3 regions of the uncultured Sphingobacterium sp. genome follow, and region 1 is predicted to be linked to each of the others. Evidence: riboswitches for the same ligand, from Rfam matches in the RefSeq annotation. Region 1 holds a riboswitch; each other region holds the start of a gene.

Region 1 (3,284 bases):
TTTCCAATTTTTTGGACTCTATTTTCATTAGGTCCCGATGCCCATTGTAGAGGTTCAGATAAAAATCCAGGCCGCTATCGTACAAGTAATGAATGATATCATGCTGGGAAGGTTTATTTAAAAGCCCCTGGTCATACACAGGCATATTACTTGCATAACTAGCAGAAGCTCTGGCGGAAATCTTAGGGAGCAACTCCATGCGTTGCTGCTGTACTGCCACCTCAGTTTCTTTGAGCTGCAAATAAGACTGCTCGATGTATTTACTGTTCTGTAGCGCTTTGTCGATCATGTCTTTCAGGGACATGCGCAAAGAATCGAGGGCGAAGGTGTCCGAAATAGCGCATACTAACAATCCCATGGTTAGTATGCCTTTTGCCCAATAGGGAGGAAAAAAGTTCACGTGTGCTATGTAATTTTTTTGCGTTGCAAACTTAGACACTTATTGGAACTTGGATTTCTTCACAAACGCCAATATGTTATGGAAAAAAGACATTTTTTCATCAATTCAAACAAAAAGACCAATATCTGCCAATAAGCCCTTAGAATCTCCTTTTTTATAGCACATAAAAAAGGCCTTTCAAATCGTGATTTGAAAGGCCTTTCTCGACGGTATAATAATAGATTATCCGTATAAGGAATCTTCTATTGCATTCCACAGCTGGATTCTTTTTTGTAGCGCAATTTTACTGATCTCTTTCATTTCTGTCCATTTAACCTCATCGTCCTTCGCAAGATCTGTGATCATCTGCATCGCCAACGGTCCATGCTCGTCGCCGTCAAGATCAATATGGCGTTGAAAATAATAAATAAAGCTATCCAGATTGGCTGTAGGAAAGTTTGTTTTAATTTCTTCCAAAATAGAGGTAAACATTCCCGGAATAAGGTCTTCACGTCCAAATGTAAATGCTGCAGCAATTTTATGCACCTCGCCCTCAGCAATCACTTCGAATGTAAAATTCAAAAAGTCTTTGATCCGCTTGTCCAATGTGGTCGTTGCAATGACATCGAATATGTTGTTCGATTTTTTGGCGTGAGCAATAAATTTGTTGACGAGATGAAGGTCGGCACCCATGGCATCCATGGCGTCCAGATACATCTCAAAATGGCTCAAACGGCGGCCATCAATGTATTCATCCGACTCCTCAGCCAATACAATTTCGTTGATTAGATAGCGCGTTGATGGATGCTCACTCGCAAACCAAGGTAAAGTCGTACAGGTCAATTTAATCTGTAAAGCTTTTAGTAAAGACATAAAATCCCATACAGCGTACACATGCCCTTCTGTAAAAGAACGTAGATTCTTGATCGTTTTGATCTTACGATATAAAGGGTGTTGCAATAATACCTCGCGTTCGGCAGCAATGTATTCGTTAATTTCCGCAATTCTATTCATGGCGCAAAAGTATTGTCTTATCTCTGTTTTTAAAAGTATTTTCGATGAGATTACAGTAACATGATAAATTTTTCGACCAGCTATCCGCTTCATAACCAAATCACAGCCAACAACGCGCCTCGCTTTTGACCTCCCTATTCCTGTTGTTAGCGCTCATTTACCCTTAAAAACAAAAATATTTTTTATTATAAAAAATAATCTACTATATTTGTAGAGTATTCAGAATTGCATGATGCAATACCAACCGAGTGCAGGCACCGCGGTGGTAAATTAATACGGGTTTCGACCAAAATAAACGTCGCTGAACGATTATTTTCCCAACAAGATCTGGATACAGTTTATGGTTTAATCCTTTAAATTTTTAAATTGTATGGCTACTACAACAAATCTTTACCAACACTTACTGGAAAAATTCAGTTATTACTCAACAGATGAACTGATCCAGCTCAACAACGACACCATCTTAGGACAAGGCTGGGGTTCAGCCAAGGCAACCTTTAGAACAGCTTTGATCAGTACATTCTCCAAAAGAGGACTAGATCTTTCCAACATTATTTCCAAGGAAGACGGTTTTACCTCGGTGAAACATGTCCCTGTACGCTTGGAACAGAATGTCCTGATTCCTTTACAGTAATCGTTATCGGCAAAAAAAGCGCGCATCGAAAGGACTTCGTGCGCGCTGCTGTCGTTGGTTTAGGAAATTGCCGATTTAAAAGAAGGCAATAATCTTATTATTTATAGTTTGGATTCTGAATTAATACACCTGCACTTTTCTCAATTTCTGTTTGTGGTAATGGCCAGCGGTAAAATTTGTCCTCAAAATGATAGGGCACTTTACTGTCTTTGACCGCATTGAGTACTTCGCCTGCGATATGCCAACGAATCAGGTCGTAATGCCGTAGTCCTTCGAAAGCAAGTTCAACCCTTCTTTCGTGACGGATACGGTCGCGCATTTTTTCCTTGGTATAACCGGCAGGGAACCCAGGCATCTGAACGCGGCTCCTCAAGGTATTCATGGCATCGTAAACCGATGGGTCTGGTCCAGCGATTTCATTTTGTGCTTCGGCATACATCAATAACACCTCCCCAAACCGCAGTACAACCGCATCCTGTTGGCTCAATGTTGAAAAGCCAAAAGGTAAGTTGGCCGGATCCAAAAATTTCAGCACCCCATAACCTGTAGGCCGCGGATTGGACGGTGTATGGATCTTACCGCCGCCAAAGTCGGGATGATCCACGAAAATTGTTTTGCTCAAGCGCGGATCCCTATCTTTGAAGGGATTGGCTCGGTCAGTCAAGGGTGATTCACCATAAGGCAAACCATCTTTGCATTCATAAGTATCCACCAGGTTCTGTAAAGGTGAAGCAGCGATCCAATCGCCTAGGTACATGTCCCAGGGGGCTGTATTATTCGGTGCCAGAAAATTGACCGAAAAGATAATCTCAGTATTGTTCTTCTGTGTTGCATCGCGAAAGACATTTTCAAAAGCCGTACTTAGGGTATACTCTTTCATGACATCGCTGCATAAGTCTTTTACCTCTTTCAAGATTGCTAAATCGGGCACCCCTTTGTCACCATAAGCCGCAAACAGTAAAACCCGTGCTTTCAAAGCTTTTGCTGAACTCGCGGTCGCATGCCCCCCATTATTGAAATAAGGTTTAGCCGCTAAGTTAGCGATCCCAAAATCCAGATCAGCGCGAATCTGTTTTAGGATATTCTCCGCAGTTTCCTTTGGCTGACGCTGATTCTCTAGACTGAGGGAGGTCAGCACAAGCGGCACCTCACCATAAATACTGTACAATTGGAAATAAACAAAAGCACGGATAAAGCGGGCTTCGGCTTCCATATTTTTCTTCTCCCCATCGTTCATATCGGAGCCGTTATAGCCCT
Region 2 (3,284 bases), on a different contig from region 1:
AGTTTATGGGTTAATTGACCTCCATGAGTTAATTATTGCACTTGATCACGATTATGATGCGATTCGCAAAAACCTTGCAGACACAGGCAGCCTCCCTTTAATTCGTCAAACAATCAAATTATTAGCTTTAGAAATTGATAGCTTTTCACAACCTAACAAGCGGTTTCGGTATGCACATCAATTATATCACAATAACTTTAAAATTAATGCCCTCTTACAGGATTTAAAAGAAATTCAAGAAGAGCAGGCCGGTCAAGCAAAAAGTATATTATGTTCGATCATAAGCAACATCGAAGCAATTATTGAAGTACTCAACCGAATTCAGGTGGCTTTTTATCAAAATCAGGAAATCCAGGATAAGATTGACAGCAGTGAGTACCAACAATTTATCAATCGACCTTTGTGCAATTTCGCTGATCTAAAAAGTAAACTCCATCTGAATAACCCGCTTTTTCGATTTGCCGTTCGGATGGCTCTTCTTTTTGGAACAGGCGCATTGATCGGTATTTTATTTTTGGATTTTAAATATACCTATTGGATCTTACTGACGATCGCTATTGTTGCCAGACCAGCATTTTCAATGACAAAAAAGCGTAATATAGAGCGTATTGTAGGCACATTCTCGGGTATAATCGTTGGCATATTCTGCTTAATTGCTATTCATTTTCTCCCGGCTCTCCTTACCATAGCTGCATTAGGTCTTTTCGGATTCTTTTTATTCAATCGATCTAATTATATGGTCAGTGTCATCTTTATTACCTTGGGAATTGTAATTGCGCTCAATTTGTTTGAAGGCAATATCAATCTCATTTTAGGCAGCCGAATACTTTTCACACTCATTGGAGCATTCTTAGCTATAGCAGGTTATTTCTTGATCCCCGTACGCCAGAGCACAGGCATGGTTCAGCTGGCAAAAGAAGTATCCCTTTACAACGAACATTATTTCCAGATCATCAATAACCGTCTGTCGGACGAGAGACAAAGTTCGTTTGATATACGGCTGGCTCGCAAAAAAGCGCAGACTGCCATGGCCCTGTTTTCAGACGCTATCAATCAAATGAAAAAAGAACCCGAACACAAATGGATGGATTGGTCACATATCCACCATTTTCAGGCACTCTCTTATCAGGTCAACTCCCATTTGGTGGGTCTTTCGCTATCGTTAAGCAAAAAGACGAATCGCCACCTGACGTATGATATCCATAGTAGAATTGATGCACTTAAACCTCTTTTAACAGATTTAAATCAAATTGCAGAACGGATCAACTTAAAGAAATCATAATATCCGATTGGCAGTTACTTATCAAGTTTCATCGGACAATATGCGATCCGATGCGTATGTTATTCAAAATTCCTTTAACTAAAAAACAGCTTTTCTTTTGCTTTAATAAAAAAAGAGTTTATATTTGTATCGTCTTCGAAAGAAGATTTCTAATCAACACCTCCCTTAATCAGTAGGTCTTGATTTATAAAGAAGTGGCGAGAGACTGGCTCAATGACCCACTGGCAACCTTCAATTTGTTTGAAAAGGTGCCAATTCCTGTCCAAAACAATATCGTTTTGGAGCATATAAATAACATAAGACAATGATTATTAAACTACTGAAGTCCATTAAAAATTCAGGTTCAACACAAGTGAGCCGCACGATAAGCGAAAGTGTAAGCCATCATACAACTGTATTGATGCGAATGCGTATGCATATGCACTTCCATGCTTGTTAAAAATCATTTCCTTTTTCTTGGATAAAGATTTAACAGACCCTTCAAGGAGGTGTGTATGCTTCTCTTTTTACTTAGCAATTTCTTTTTGAACCCTTAAAATCTGATATATTATGTCTTCAAACAAAAATTTAAAATTCGAAACTCTTCAGGTTCACGCTGGCCAAGTCGCTGACCCTACTACGGGATCTAGAGCAGTTCCTATATATCAAACAACATCTTTTGTATTTGAAAATGCCGAACACGGCGCAAACTTATTTGCATTAAAGCAGTTCGGCAATATTTATACACGGATTATGAATCCTACTACGGATGTTTTCGAACAACGTATTGCGGCACTTGAAGGTGGAGTCGCGGCTGTTGCTGTTGCGTCTGGCCAGGCGGCACAGTTTATTGCATTAAATAATATCTTGGAAAGTGGTGACAATTTTGTTGCCGGATCCAACTTATACGGCGGTACATTCAACCAGTTTAAAGTTTCTTTTAAACGCCTGGGCATCGAAGCTCGATTTGCAACGGACGCCGAGGCAGATAAAATTGAAGCCCTCATTGATGATAAAACAAAGGCCATCTATGTTGAAACAATTGGAAACCCAAGTTTCAATATTCCAGACTTTGAGAAAATTGCTGCAGTAGCAAAAAAATATGACTTACCGTTAATCGTCGATAATACTTTTGGAGCTGGGGGTTATTTATTTAAACCTTTGGAGTATGGTGCAAATGTGGTTGTTGAATCGGCAACTAAATGGATCGGTGGACATGGCACAAGCATTGGAGGTGTCATCGTCGACGGCGGAAACTACAATTGGGGCAACGGAAAATACCCTCAATTTTCCGAACCATCTGAAGGCTATCATGGCTTAGTTTTTTCCGAAGTTTTCGGTGAAGGCGGACCGTTTGGAAATATTCAATTTGCCATTCGGGCACGTGTGGAAGGGCTTCGGGATTTCGGACCAGCACTCTCCCCTTTCAATTCATTCTTATTATTACAAGGCCTTGAAACCCTGTCTTTGCGGGTGCAACGCCATGTAGACAACACTTTAGAGGTAGCTAAATGGCTTGAGGCGCATCCACAGGTAGAAAAAGTAAACTATCCGGGCTTAAAAAGCTCTCCGAGCTTCGCTAACGCACAAAAATACCTTAAAAATGGCTATGGTGCAGTACTTTCTTTCCAACTCAAAGGTGACGCAGCACAGAAGGCCAATAGCTTTATCGACAGTTTAGAATTGATCAGTCACCTGGCCAATGTTGGCGATACGAAGTCATTGATTATCCATCCAGCAGCGACTACTCACCAACAATTAAGTGATGAAGATCAAGCCAATGCTGGAGTGTTCAAAGGTTTATTACGTCTTTCTGTCGGAATAGAACATATTGATGACATCAAAGCTGATTTACAACAAGCTTTTGATAAAATTAAATAATCAGATTTTTTCGGCCTAAACTTAAACGTAAAATGAGTAAGCATATTTATCTGCACCCGGAGCCTTTTGTATTTGAAAATGGAAGAGAGCTTACTGATTTACAAATCAGTTATGAAACATTTGGCAAACCCAATGCAGATCG
Region 3 (3,284 bases), on a different contig from region 1:
TCAGCATCCATTGCAGCGATATCTTCGATTACATTATTGAACTCAGAGTAACACATGTGTGTGTGAATCTGTGTATCGTCTTCTACATTTGATGAAGAAACACGGAAAGCACGTACTGCCCAGTTCAAGTAATCTTTTTGATCAGCTTTACGTAGCGGTAATCCTTCACGGATTGCTGGTTCATCGATTTGTATGATTTTGATACCTGCTTTTTCCAACGCTTGTACTTCGTCTAAGATCGCCAATGCAATTTGGTAAGTCGTTGTTGAACGCGGTTGGTCATTACGTACGAAAGACCATTGTAAGATGGTAACCGGACCAGTCAACATACCTTTAACCGGACGGTTAGTCAATGATTGAGCGTATGAAGACCAACGGACAGTCATATCTTCAGGACGGTATACATCACCATAGATAATCGGAGGTTTTACACAACGTGAACCGTAAGATTGTACCCAGCCGTTTTGTGTGAAAGCGTAACCAGCCAATTGTTCACCGAAGTATTCAACCATGTCGTTACGTTCGAATTCGCCGTGTACTAATACGTCGATATCCAATTGCTCTTGAAGACGGATTGTGTTTTCAGTTTCTTCTGCGATTGCTTTATCGTACTCTGCCTGCGTGATAGCACCTTTTTTCAGGTCTGCTCTCCATTTACGAACATCTTTCGTTTGTGGGAATGAACCAATAGTTGTGGTAGGGAATGCTGGCAAGTTGAACTTCGCTTGTTGCGCTGCTTTACGGTCAGCAAATGCTGAAGTACGTTTCGCATCGTCATCAGTGATATTGCTTGTACGTGTTTTAACCTCTGGTTTGTGGATCAGTGGAGAAGTACGACGGCTTTCAGCCGCAGCTTTGTTGGCTTCGAAGCGTTTTGCTGTTTCAGCATCAACTTCACCTTCTGCTAATACGGCTAAGTCTTTTACCTCAGCTAATTTTTGTTTAGCAAATGCTAACCAGTTTTTTACTTCAGCTGGTAGCGATTGCTCATTGTGTTCATTGTCTAAGTCAAAAGGAACGTGCAACAATGATGAAGAAGGAGCTACCCATACACGGTCTTTTCCTAATGCATCAACAGCTTGTTTGATTTTAACCAATGATTTTTCGTAATCATTTTTCCAGATGTTACGGCCTTCAACAATACCCAAAGATAATGTTAATGAAGCAGGAACTTTAGCTAGTACCGTATCCAATTGGTTTTCACCGCGTACCAAATCCAAATGTAAAGCATGGATAGGTAGGTTAACTGCGATATCTTCGTTATCTTTTAAAGCTTCGAAGTAAGTCGTCGCGATTAATTTGATATTTTTTGCTGCTGCAGCTAATTTTTCGAAAGTGGGTTGATATAAAGCTTTTACTTTAGCATCTAAATCCAATGCTAAGAAAGGCTCGTCAATCTGAACATATTGCGCACCGGCCTCAGCTAGTTTAGCTAATATTTGCTCATATACTGGAACAAGTTTATCCAATAAATCGATGCGGTCGAAGCCAGCTTCTTTTTCTTTACCGATCAAAAGGTAAGTGATAGGACCTAATAGAACTGGTTTAGTATCGATGCCCAATGATTTTGCTTCGTTATATTCATTTAAGAACTTTTCGGACGTCAATTTGAATTCTTGATCTTTTGTAAATTCTGGCACCATATAGTGGTAGTTGGTATCCAACCACTTGGTCATTTCCATTGCTGTCACGTCGATTCCTTCTTGTTGGAAACCACGCGCCATGGCAAAATATAAATCTAAGCTGTAATTGTTGTCTACTTTATTCAATAAAGAATGGTAACGAGCAGGAATTGCACCAACAGTAAGGGTTAAATCCAATACTTGATCGTAAAAAGAGAAATCATTGGAAGGGATCAAATCTATTCCAGCATCTTTTTGTGTTTTCCAATTGCCTTCACGAATTTTTTTTGCTGTGTCCAATAATTCCTCAACAGAAGATTTTTTAGCCCAATAGGCCTCATTGGCTTTTTTCAATTCGCGGAACGCGCCCACACGAGGGTAACCTAAATTGTTAGTCAATAACATAATGAATGTTTTTAATATTTCTTTTTCAACTATATTTCTTGCTAGAGAGAGAAGGACACACTAGAATTCGGTGACTTCGGCTTATCATTCCCATATCAAGTAGGGTAGAATTTAGCACCTTGTCAAGGGACAGGTTGCTAAGGCTTCATCGGGTCTATTCCCTCTGCCTTTCTCTATAAGCGACGCTAAGTTAGAACATTTCTTTTTGAAATGCAAATTTTTTATAAAAGTGCATCAATTTTTTATATTCTACTAAGAATAAAATTGTTTTGTTCTTTTCTTTTCATCCATGATTTAGTGTATGCCATGTTTCAATACGCTGTGTAGCATAAAAAATGGGGAATGACTGTTTCTCATTCCCCATTTTTTTAGCTCACCAAAAGTTTGTAACCTTTTCCGTGCACATTGACAATTTCAACTTTACTATCTTCTTTTAGATATTTACGAAGTTTACTGAGAAATACATCCATACTTCTACCCGTAAAGTAGTTGTCATCATGCCATATTTTTAATAAAGCTTCTTCTCGGGTCAGCACATCATTTTTCTTTAAACAAAGCAAGCGCAGTAGTTCCGCTTCTTTGGTGGATAGTTTTTGCATCTGTCCTTTGTAAGAAATTTGCTGACTTGTATAATCAAAGAAATAATCGCCAATTTCAAATTTATCAGCAACCACTTCCTCTTCTTTGTCTCGAACACTGCGCTTCAGTAAAGCATTGATGCGGAGCAATAATTCCTCCACTCGAAAAGGCTTTGTGATATAATCATCTCCCCCTAATTCAAAGGCTTCGGTTTTATCTTCCATCATCCCCTTTGCTGTGGCAAAGATAATAGGAACAGTGTTGTTTGTTTTTCTGATTTCACGTCCAACTGTAAATCCGTCCTTTTTTGGCATCATGACATCGAAAATACAGAGGTCGTAGTTATTTTTTTTGAATTGAGAAATCGCTTCATCTCCATCCGTGCATAATGTGACGTCAAATTTTCCCTTTAATTCGAGATAGTCTTTTAAAAGATCCCCCAAATTAGGATCATCTTCTGCTAATAATATCTTTTGCATAATGATTATATTAATTTTCACCAATGTCCCTTGATGCTGATAAATCAGCTTTCCTCAACCTTTGAAATTTTTTAAAGAGGAAATATACAAAAAAGGAACGTTTTATTTTTTAATAGGCAAAATTACTTCAAAGGTCGTGCCCTTATCTTTTTCACTTTTAACTGTAATTTTTCCGTTCAGCCTTCTCAGGATGTCCTGT

Evidence for each region. Region 1 has a riboswitch for S-adenosylmethionine ahead of ACHWSC_RS06655 (5-oxoprolinase). Riboswitches for the same ligand answer to the same signal wherever they lie in the genome.
Region 2: linked by a shared signal. The riboswitch ahead of ACHWSC_RS02410 (O-acetylhomoserine aminocarboxypropyltransferase/cysteine synthase family protein) and the one ahead of ACHWSC_RS06655 (5-oxoprolinase) in region 1 are both predicted to bind S-adenosylmethionine.
Region 3: linked by a shared signal. The riboswitch ahead of metE (5-methyltetrahydropteroyltriglutamate--homocysteine S-methyltransferase) and the one ahead of ACHWSC_RS06655 (5-oxoprolinase) in region 1 are both predicted to bind S-adenosylmethionine.

The regions. Positions count from the first base shown of each region.
Region 1 is NZ_CAXYKD010000008.1:112,951-116,234, forward strand. It holds gene ACHWSC_RS06645 (TolC family protein) at 1-358, opposite strand, end outside; gene ACHWSC_RS06650 (DUF3050 domain-containing protein) at 623-1,393, opposite strand; SAM-I-IV-variant riboswitch at 1,604-1,697, shown strand; gene ACHWSC_RS06655 (5-oxoprolinase) at 1,764-2,027, shown strand; gene ACHWSC_RS06660 (RagB/SusD family nutrient uptake outer membrane protein) at 2,125-3,284, opposite strand, start outside.
Region 2 is NZ_CAXYKD010000003.1:99,531-102,814, forward strand. It holds gene ACHWSC_RS02405 (FUSC family membrane protein) at 1-1,282, shown strand, start outside; SAM riboswitch class I at 1,464-1,576, shown strand; gene ACHWSC_RS02410 (O-acetylhomoserine aminocarboxypropyltransferase/cysteine synthase family protein) at 1,832-3,142, shown strand; gene metX (homoserine O-acetyltransferase) at 3,175-3,284, shown strand, end outside.
Region 3 is NZ_CAXYKD010000032.1:49,414-52,697, forward strand. It holds gene metE (5-methyltetrahydropteroyltriglutamate--homocysteine S-methyltransferase) at 1-2,027, opposite strand, end outside; SAM riboswitch class I at 2,106-2,209, opposite strand; gene ACHWSC_RS14910 (response regulator transcription factor) at 2,396-3,085, opposite strand; gene ACHWSC_RS14915 (sensor histidine kinase KdpD) at 3,188-3,284, opposite strand, start outside.